One region of the Shewanella psychromarinicola genome, then DNA from elsewhere that is predicted to be linked to it. Evidence: riboswitches for the same ligand, from Rfam matches in the RefSeq annotation. Region 1 holds a riboswitch; the other holds the start of a gene.
The links. Region 1 has a riboswitch for thiamine pyrophosphate ahead of EGC80_RS14020 (TonB-dependent receptor). Riboswitches for the same ligand answer to the same signal wherever they lie in the genome.

Region 2: it holds a riboswitch for thiamine pyrophosphate, as region 1 does, so the genes downstream of both, thiC (phosphomethylpyrimidine synthase ThiC) here and EGC80_RS14020 (TonB-dependent receptor) in region 1, are expected to answer to the same signal.

The regions. Positions count from the first base shown of each region.
Region 1 covers NZ_CP034073.1:3,183,869-3,189,381, reverse strand. Annotated here, with positions in the region: gene EGC80_RS14020 (TonB-dependent receptor) at 1-1,178, opposite strand, end outside; TPP riboswitch at 1,236-1,343, opposite strand; gene EGC80_RS14015 (YcfL family protein) at 1,469-1,861, opposite strand; gene EGC80_RS14010 (PaaI family thioesterase) at 1,924-2,391, opposite strand; gene EGC80_RS14005 (PaaI family thioesterase) at 2,388-2,897, opposite strand; gene hinT (purine nucleoside phosphoramidase) at 2,897-3,250, opposite strand; gene EGC80_RS13995 (M61 family metallopeptidase) at 3,455-5,212, shown strand; gene EGC80_RS13990 (LuxR C-terminal-related transcriptional regulator) at 5,475-5,513, opposite strand, start outside.
Region 2 covers NZ_CP034073.1:3,404,704-3,410,216, reverse strand. Annotated here, with positions in the region: gene EGC80_RS14975 (bifunctional hydroxymethylpyrimidine kinase/phosphomethylpyrimidine kinase) at 1-431, opposite strand, end outside; gene thiC (phosphomethylpyrimidine synthase ThiC) at 437-2,455, opposite strand; TPP riboswitch at 2,665-2,764, opposite strand; gene EGC80_RS14965 (TonB-dependent receptor) at 3,029-5,170, shown strand.

The sequences.
Region 1 (5,513 bases):
ACACCCACTAACCAGTCGGTGCTATCTGCCCAAATTCGTCCGCCATTTTTTGACGATAGACGAAACTCTTGAGTTAAGGTTTTGCGGTCACCCTCTTTATCCCAGGTATAATCATAAACACAAGGTTCGGTACCATTAACGACACCATCGGCATCATAAGCCGTACAAGCTTTACTTGCCCAATAATCGGAATTAGCCCAATCGCCATCATAACCATTATGGTGGTTGGTTTGCGCGAATGAGGTTAACGAGGTGAAGTCAAATGTTTGCACACCAGTATAAATAAACTTAATCCCAGCCCCTGTGGTTTTTTGGGTATCGATACCGGGTTGGTCGGTTAAGGTGTTGCTGCGATTATTATCCAATGTCCACACATCATAGCCATTATCAAAATTTGCATGTAACAAGGTTAAATCAACTTGCAGATCGTCAGTAGCATACCAACGTAATTTAGCTCTGGCAGTTAACTCGTCACGTTCATTGGTATCGTCGCGATTAAGATAAAGGTTGTCACGGTAGCCGTTTTGGTTATGTTGCTCTAACGATACTCGATAGAGCAATTTGCCTGAATCATTTAGCGGACCGGAGCTGAAACCAGAAAGAGTAGCAAGATTATCATCACCTAAGCTGACTTTTGCACCATGCTCAAACGATTCAGTGGGGTCATTGCTTTTTAAGTAAATTAATCCGGCTAACGCGTTGGCACCATATTGGGTGCCTTGTGGACCACGTAAGACTTCCACCTGCTGCATGTCGTACATGCTCGACACCATACCAAGGCCAGATAAGTCGATGTCATCGACCACAAAACCAACTGATGAGTTAGGTGCGCCTTGATATTGTTCTTGCTCACCAACGCCGCGAATTTGAAAATATTTAGGACGAGAGCTGCCGCCGGACCAATTAAAGTTAGCGATAGAGTTAAGCACATCTTCGAAATGTTGTGCGCCTTCATCTTCAAGTTGTTGAGCGTCAATGACGGTCACGCTAGAGGGCATTTTATCAAGACTGATATTACTAAAATCAGCATTAACAATAATGACTTCCATTTTTTCATATTCGGGGGTGACGCTTTCGATATCAGCAGTTTTAGCCATAACAATCGGCGAGCTTAACGCTGCAAAAACAGCTAATGCTATGGGTGTCTGGTGTAACGTAGTAGGATTTATCGTGAACATAGGACCTCAAATGATTATTTTGAGATCCGGCAAGAGTAGAGAATAAGAGGTGCACCTAACGATAGTGTGGCCCATTCCTACGCCGGTATAAGCCGGATCAGGTTCTAAGGGTTTGTCATACAGACATCTCAGTTCAGGTTTTACTGAACACCCCTTGGCGATCACGATTATAAACTAACTCCTGTATGATTACACTCGCAAAAATACAATTTGATAACGTAACGATGCAATTTATTAACTACCAGGCTTGGTCACATCACGTAAACCTCTTCAATAACGTCGCGATGATATTAATAAGAGAAGGTTTCACGCACATAAATCTCAAATCGTGTCGCTTGCGCATTGGGGGCAACCGCACTGACTTGTAACTGCTGCTTGCCATGTAATTTAATCGACTTCCAACTGCTTGCTTCATCTTCAACCGTCAATCCACTGGCATCAAACCAAGTGAATTTATATTGTAGGCGCAAGTCAGTACTCGATTGACTTTGAATTAAGGCTGAAGCTTTAATTAAATCAGCGATCATAATAGCTGAAATATCCACCACAGCGACCTCATTAGCAAACGATGAGTTATCAACCCTCACTTGCCCCGCAGAATCCACTGCGATGCCCGCGGTATTATGCGCGCAGGCACTCAATAGCAATGTTGTCGCGATAAACCATAATGAAGCTAGTTTCATACAATATCCCTCTCAAAACCGATGCAATTAAAGCCGTGGCTTAATAAAGATTTAAGGCATGGCTAATCCAATAAAAAATGAGCTCGTGCTGTGGCAATAAGTTGCTTTCGGTTGGTTTGCCAGCAGTTCATGCTTACATTTGCCACCCGACGACCTTGACGGGTAATTTTACATTCAGCAAAGGTATCTTGATGCAAACCTGCGCGTAAATAATCAATTGAGAAATCGACAATTTTAGGTACTTTCTTGGCCTGCATAAACACCATCAACTGTACAATCGCCGACATTTCCATAAACCCAGCAATGACGCCGCCATGAATAGCGGGCAAAATAGGATTGCCAATATTGTCATCTTTGGCCGGTAGCCTAAATACCATTTCATCACCAAAACGGGCCACAGACATACCAATAAATTGAGAATAAGGCACTTTTTCAAGTAGATAACTATAGTCGTTCAGTTCAATGGCGCGTTTCACCACATCTTGAACATCTAAACACGCCGGTGTACTTTCGTTGGTTTGATCAATCATGATTTAACCTCAGGTAAATTCCCCATTAACGCTTGGCGAAACGCTTCACCGACCATTTCAGGACTGATGCGCATAAATGAACCCACAGCATGAGCGATAGGTTCATCAATACTGTCTTGATAAGCAATCGCACGGGTAAAAGCCACAGTGGATGAGAGCCGGTAACATTCAGCAAAGGCATAAACCGATTTATGAGGTTCAGCAGGTTTCATGTAATCCACCCGTAAATCCAACGTCGGTGACAATTCTAACGATTGGTATTTTTTCAATATGGCGCACACAACTGCAGTGCCGCATGCGGTATCAATGAGTGTGGTGATCACTCCGCCATGGATAACCCCAGTATCTGGATAACCAATAATATCTTCGCTATAAGGCAACTCAATCTGCACATGATGCTCGCTGGCTTCTTGCACGGTTAATCCTAAACGACGACATTGAGCTAATTGGTTTACAAAACGCCTTGCGACTTCGGTTAACGGAAAAAAATCACTGTTAATTTTCATTATCCACAACTCAGCATTGGGCCTAATGGTTTACCACCCAAAAGATGCATATGAATATGATAAACCTCTTGGCCACCATGTTTGTTGCAATTCATGATTAACCGATAACCGTCTTGTGCAATCCCCGCTTCATCGGCAAGTTTGGATGCAACCGTTATCATCCGCCCTAATGCTTTTTCATCAGAGGCTTTAACCTCATTAGTGGTGCTGATTAAATGGTTAGGAATGATGAGAATATGGGTCGGTGCTTGCGGTGCAATATCCCGAAATGCAGTGACTAACTCATCTTGATATAAAATATCAGCTGGAATTTCACGTCGAATAATTTTGCTAAAGATGGTTTCTTCGGCCATTTGGGTGCCCTCATTAAATAACTGCATTGTTGCTATTGATAATACTATCAACTCTTTGATCTATCACTCCAGTAAAAACTAGGTTTATAGCCAATCTTTTACTCAAAATGCGATTCGTTTGCTTAACGTCAGCATTTTTGGCAGCATTGTAGATTATAGCTCAATCGTTTTGATTGTGACTCACCTACTCATTCGGAATTCTTTATGCATTACCATATTCATGCGATCGATCCCAAAGCACACCTATTTGAAGTCACCCTAACGCTAACATGCGCAAACCCATTTCAAGTTTTCTATTTACCGGCATGGTTACCTGGCAGCTACATGATCCGAGATTTTGCTAAAAATATCATTAACATCGATGCCAAAGAAAACCAACTACCGCTGAGTGTCACTCAATTAGATAAGCAAACTTGGCAATTAAACAACCAAGGTAGTGATATTAGCTTATGTTACCAAATCTACGCTTGGGATTTATCCGTTAGAACGGCTCATCTTGACACCAACCACGGTTTCTTTAATGGCAGCAGTGTGTTTTTAGCGGCAAAAGGGCTTGAGCCACAACCCCATAGCGTCACTATTGCTAAGCCGGCACTCACAGAATTGGCTCATTGGACTCTGGCCACCAGCATGACCAGAACCACAGGTGATCAATTTGGCTTTGGTGATTTTAGCGCACAAAACTATGATGACTTAATCGATCATCCAGTTGAAATGGGCGAACTCACCATCGAGACATTTTTCGCAGCAGGTGTTCCCCACGATATCGTATTAAGTGGTAAACACCGAGCCAACATGGCCCGTTTAGCCAAAGATCTTAGCGCTATTTGTGAATACGAAATCAATCTGTTTGGCACTCCAGCGCCCTTTAAACGCTATGTGTTTATGACCACTGTGTTGGATAATGGTTTTGGTGGCTTAGAACATAAAGCGTCAACTGCGCTAATGTGTTCCCGTAATGATTTACCACAGTCATTAGATGCGCCAGTAGATAAAGGCTACCGCACTTATTTATCACTGTGCAGCCATGAATACTTCCACTCATGGAATGTCAAACGCATTAAACCAGCTGAATTTACCCCGTTTGATTTATCCCAAGAGTCTTACACTGAACAGTTATGGGCTTATGAGGGCATTACTTCATATTACGATGATTTAATCACCTTTAAGTCTCACTGTATTGATCAAGCCGGTTACCTTACCCTGCTTAGCCAAATTATGACCCGCGTATATCGAGGTCAAGGTCGTTTTAAGCAAACCTTAAAGCAATCAAGTTTTAATGCATGGACCAAGTTTTATAAACAAGATGAAAATGCCGCCAATGCCATTGTCAGCTATTACACCAAAGGCGCGCTCTTTGGGTTGTTTTTAGATTTAACCATTCGCACTGAAACTCAGGGGCGTAACAGTTTAGATGATGTAATGCGTCAACTTTGGCAACAATATGGCTTAACCGAAATTGGTACCGATCCGCTCAGTCATCAACGAATTGTTGAAACCATACTGGATCGCCCATGTGATGATTTATTTGCTTATTTAAACAACACTCATGATATCCCCTTAAAAGAATTACTGGCCCAAGTTGGGGTGACCATGACGCTTCGTGCAAGTGAAGGCAGTGCGGATTTAGGTGGCGGTGATGCAAAAGGCTTTAATATTGGCTTTGGCGCTAAAACAAAAGCAGAGTCATTCGGTTTAAAAGTATTAAGTGTGAACCAATACAGTCCAGCACACCAAGCGGGCTTAAGTGCGGGTGATTTATTGATTGCAGCCGATAACTTGTTAGTGACCAGTCAATTTGAGCAGCAATTGCAAAGCTTGACTATCGGCGAGCAACTCAAGCTACATTGGTTTAGACGTGATGAACTGATGCAAGGACAACTGCCCATTTGTACAGCCGCTTTAGACACAGTTTCACTCACGATTGAGCAACCGAATAAAACGGCACTATGGTTTAGTTAACACCGAAGGTTTAGTTAACACCGAAGGTTTAGTTAACACCGAAGGTTTAGTTAACACCGAGCATTCGGATCTAACATTGACAAAAAAAGGATATCAATTTGATATCCTTTTTTTTGTCACTATTTAGCTTTATCTTCAATAAATACATATCGCCCCATCGTATTAACTATATGGCCATGCAGCGGGAATTAGCCAACAAACTATTGCCTTGAGCATCTTCAAGTGTTTTTGCTTGATATTCTTTGACGACTTTGCGGAGATATCACACTCTTACCTCATGCATGTGAGTTTGTGCCCAAGC
Region 2 (5,513 bases), 220 kb from region 1:
ATAAGAGGACTAAAATCGAGATCCATAGGATTAAAGCTAGCACCACTGCTGGCGACCATCACAGGATCAAGTATCACAAACGGCCTAATCTTTCGCGTCATTCGCATTTGAGTCAAACACTCCGCCAATAGGTCTACCTGAGCTTGGGATGCCAACAGTCCGATTTTAATCGCAACTGGCGGTAAGTCAGCCAGTAAACTCGCAAATTGTGCCAATAGCATAGGTTCAGAAACAGGCTCAACCAGGCTTACACTAACGGAGTTTTGCGCGGTTAAGGTGGTTATCACGCTACACCCGTGACACGATAAATCCTGCATGGTTAATAAATCAGCTTGAATACCAGCCCCACCACCACTGTCTGAACCGGCTATAGTCCAAACAATAGGTGGTGTTGGCGTTATGTATTCACTGACAAGCGTCGTTGAATTCATAGTGATTATTCAACCTCAGCCGTTAAGTCGATATCGGCTTTTACAACCGGTTTAACCTCATGATAAATCGCCGATCCAGCGGCTTTAAATTCCGCCGACTTTTGCGCCATCGCCTCAGTTTGGCTCAAGGTTTGAGTTTGATCTGAATGTTGATCTAGAGGGTGGCTTTGATAAGCGCTAGCTGAAGCAACTTCAATCTTAAGCGCTTGTGCTTGCTCAAGATTAGCGGCATATTCGCGCACTTCATGGGTGATTTTCATTGAGCAAAATTTGGGTCCACACATCGAACAAAAATGGGCCACTTTAGCTGACTCTTGCGGTAATGATTCATCGTGATAAGCCCGTGCGGTATCAGGATCAAGACCTAAGTTATATTGGTCTTCCCAGCGAAATTCAAAACGTGCTTTTGATAAGGCGTTATCTCGCACTTGAGCCCCAGGATGTCCCTTAGCCACATCTGCCGCATGGGCAGCAATTTTATACGCGATGAGTCCTTGCTTTACATCATCTTTATTAGGTAAACCCAGGTGCTCTTTGGGGGTGACATAACACAACATTGCCACGCCGTACCAGGCCATCATGGCAGCACCAATCCCCGAGGTGAAATGATCATAACCAGGAGCAATATCGGTGGTTTGTGGGCCTAAGGTATAAAATGGCGCTTCGTCACAATGGGCTAATTGTTTTTCCATATTGACTTTAATCAGCTGCATCGGCACATGACCAGGGCCTTCAATAATCGTTTGCACGTCATATTGCCATGCAATTTTAACTAACTCACCTAGGGTTGCTAATTCTGCAAATTGGGCTTCATCATTGGCATCGGCAATAGAGCCGGGGCGCATGCCATCGCCTAATGACAACGACACATCATATTGAGCACAAATTTGGCAAATATCGCGAAAATGTTCATATAAGAAACTTTCTTTATGGTGGCTTAAACACCACTTAGCCATAATAGAACCGCCACGCGACACAATACCGGTTAAGCGTTTAGCCGTCATCGGCACATAACGCAATAACACGCCGGCGTGGATAGTAAAATAATCCACTCCCTGCTCAGCTTGTTCAATTAAGGTATCTCTAAACACTGACCAATTAAGATCTTCAGCAACCCCATTAACCTTTTCTAATGCTTGATAAATGGGGACTGTGCCAATAGGCACTGGAGAATTACGAATAAGCCATTCACGCGTTTCATGAATATAGCGCCCTGTCGATAAGTCCATTACCGTATCTGCGCCCCAACGAGTGGACCACACCAGTTTTTCAACTTCTTCTTCAATTGAAGATGTCACTGCTGAATTGCCAATATTGGCATTCACTTTAACCAAAAAGTTACGCCCAATAATCATAGGTTCAGTTTCTGGGTGATTAATATTAAGCGGAATAATCGCTCGACCTCGAGCCACTTCATCGCGAACAAATTCAGGGGTAATTAACTGGCCGATATGCGCGCCAAAAGCTTCCCCAGGTGCTTTTTGAGTCAGTACACTGTCTGTAACCTCACTGCGAGCCATGTTTTCACGAATGGCAATATACTCCATTTCTGGGGTGATAATGCCTTGGCGAGCATAGTGCATTTGGGTCACACATTTGCCTGTTTTAGCGCGTTTCGGGGCAACAAGAGCATCAAAACGTAAATGGTCTACACCATCGTCGGCGAGTCTTTGCTGCGTAAAACCAGAACTTGCTGCGGATAATTGTTCGGTGTCAGCACGTTCATCAATCCAAGCTTGGCGAATTTTAGCCAAACCTTGGCAGACGTTGATATTGGCTCGGGGATCAGAATAAGCACCGGCACAGTCGTACACCATAATAGGCGGATTAGCTTGCTTGATGGGCTCGGCATCGCTGCCACCCATCACGGTATCAGATTGATTAACTTGGCGCATAGCAACATTAATGTCCGCGCGGCTGCCGGGTAAATAGACTTTTTCAGAATTAGGGTGTTGTAACGGTTTAAGGGTATCTATAAATTGTTGAGCGTTAGCTCGAGTTTGACGACGGTTTGGATTTGACATTAGCAACCTCATTATTAAGAGTAGAGTTGCTTGTCTGGAGAGGTGTTGATAGCAGCAGTGAACAATACAAACGCTATTGTTCACGTTAATAATCATATGTAAAAAATAGTAAAATAATAACCTAACAGGATATCAAAACCGATAAATAGACCCGGGATTAAGCATCACTTATTCTGTTGTTAATACTTTATTTATCTTCCTCAATAATCATGATTATTACGCTTGTTTCCTTCGCAGGTTCTAGCCTGATCAGGTTCAACGGATCCCGAATAAACGGTCTCAGCCATAATGGCACTCCGACAAGATGTCCGCCAGTATAAGCAAGCTTGTATCAAAATAACAAGACCTTAATGTGTAAATAGTACCAATATCATCACTTATCGGCGTAGTGGATAGCCTGACTCATGTGTCATTAAAATATTAACTCATCCTATGACGCAAGTTTAAACAAAGGTGCGACAATATGCCGCATTTATTAAGTTTATTAGCAGGTTATAATTTTTTCAAATCTCATATGTACCATTAATAGCATTCATCAATGGTACATATCCTTGACCGAAAAAGGTGATCGTTTTGACAAAATCGACTGAGCAAACACTTAATGTATTAAGCAATACTCCTTGGCTTTACTCATCAATCGCATTGGCGATCAGTGTTGCCATTACGCCACAAGTGATAGCTAAGCAGTACACTGCACAAGATAGCTCTCGCATTGAACACGTCACGGTACACGGACAACAAACTGCACATAAAGACCTGTTAGGCTCAGCAGAAAATCTACTCAAAAAACAAGGCGTCGATTTTTCACAAGCCGGTGGCGTATCAGCCTTACCTATTTTAAATGGCATGATGGGCGATCGCATTAAGATACTTATTGATGGCAGCGACATTACCGCATCATGTGCCAATCACATGAATCCGCCGCTCTCCTATGTGTCTGCAAATCAAATCAGTTCTGCGCAGGTGGTCGCGGGGGTATCTCCTGTCAGTGCTGGCGGCGATAATATTGCCGGTGTGATAAAAATCAGTAGCTTAAATCCCATTTTTGCGAATAGCGATACGGTCACATGGCACAGCGGTAATGTGGCTGCAGGTTATCGCAGCGCTAGCGACGCCTTTTTAGCTGGTGTCAATGCGACCCTAGCAAGCAAAGAACTCAGTGTTAGTTATCAAGGCTCATTTGAAGATGCAAACAGCTATACCGATGGTCATGGCGATAAAGTATTAGACACGCTATACCAATCACAAAATCATGCCTTAACCGCAGCTTGGCAAGACGATAGCCAACAAATTGCCATTAAACTCACACATCAGCATATTCCTTATCAAGGTTTTGCCAACCAATATATGGACATGACTAACAATGACAGTTATGGCGCTTTAGCCCGCTATCAATTGCAACTCGATAACGAAGGTCTGTTCACGTCCCAAGTCAATTGGCACAGTGTTGAACATGAAATGGGATTTTTTACTGACGAAAAAATCGGCATGATGCCAATGGAAACCACAGGTAAAGATTACAGCTACCAACTGCATTGGCTATTACCCATAAGTTCAGACAGTACCTTGCTGATTGGGCAAGAATATTATGTTTATCAACTTGATGATACTTGGCCTGCTATTAATGGTTCTACCATGATGGGGCCCAATGATTATATCAATATTAATGACGGCAAGCGTCAACGCGCAGCTCTTTATGGTGAATGGCAGCAAACCTTAAATCGTCGTTGGTGGCTGTCGGCTGGTGTACGCTATGAATATGTGTCAACAAGCACAGGTGAAGTACAACCCTACAACACCATGAGCATGATGGGCATGACAAATGTGAATGCTACCGCAGCTAACGAGTTCAATGACCTTTATCGTAAGCGCAATGACAATATTATCGACGCTACCCTGCTTGCGCGTTATCAATTGAGTGATACCGAAGTCATTGAATTAGGCTTAGCGAGAAAGAGCCGCGCGCCTAATTTATATGAACGCTATAGCTGGGGTCAAAGCACCATGGCCACGACTATGATTGGTTGGTACGGTGATGCAAATGGCTATATTGGTAATCCTGATCTTAGCGCCGAAACGGCACATACCTTAAGTGCAGCATACAAGCTGGTACAAGACGATTTAGCTTTTAGTGCAACCGCCTGGTATAGCACCATTAAAGACTATATCGATGCCGATGTGGTAGGTCATTTTAACAAAACCACAATGGCCAATACTCGGCGTAATATTTTACAATTTGCCAATGTTGACGCCACCCTGTTTGGCGCACGTATGGATGCTGAATATCAACTAGCAGAAAACAGCAGTGGTAAGTGGCTAATGGTCGCTAATGTCAGTGCGACTCGCGGGGAAAGAAATGACAGTAACGAGCCCTTATATCAAATAAAGCCTTTGCAAACTGAGTTGGCTTTACAGCAAGAACGGGGGGATTGGCAAAATAGTGTTAGCTGGCAATGGGTTGCAAGCAAAGATCGCGTTGATAGTCAGCGTTTAGAAAACTCAACAGACTGTTACTCACGGCTTAACTTAAGCAGCAGTATTCAATGGCAAGATGTGACAATGACCATCGCAGTGAACAACCTACTCGATGACTATTATCAATTGCCGCTGGGCGGTGTCAGTGTTGCACAATACAAAGCAGACAGCAGTAACGGCTTTGAACCAATAGCCGGTGCAGGCCGCTCATTGGAGCTCAATGTTAGTTTCGCATTCTAATTGACACCAGAGGCGTGCTAAAAAAATCAAGTTTACGTTTGGTTAAGTCGTGGCATCCTCATACGTTAGTAACACTTTTTTGAAGCATTACCAATCTGCCACTGATTTTTAAATGAATGACCCCGCAGAGCCCTTAGTGACAGACCGCGGCCCATTAATAATGAAGCGAAAAAACCACGAATGGAATTCACTAATGGAATTCACTCATGGAATTAGGGCCAAACAATATAAATCACATTGTGGGCCCAACTGAGCTACTGCTGCTGTTGGTGTTAAAGCAAAAACGTCTATCGTGATGTAGAGATTTTAGTCTTATTTTGACGGAGCTTATGGGACTACACAT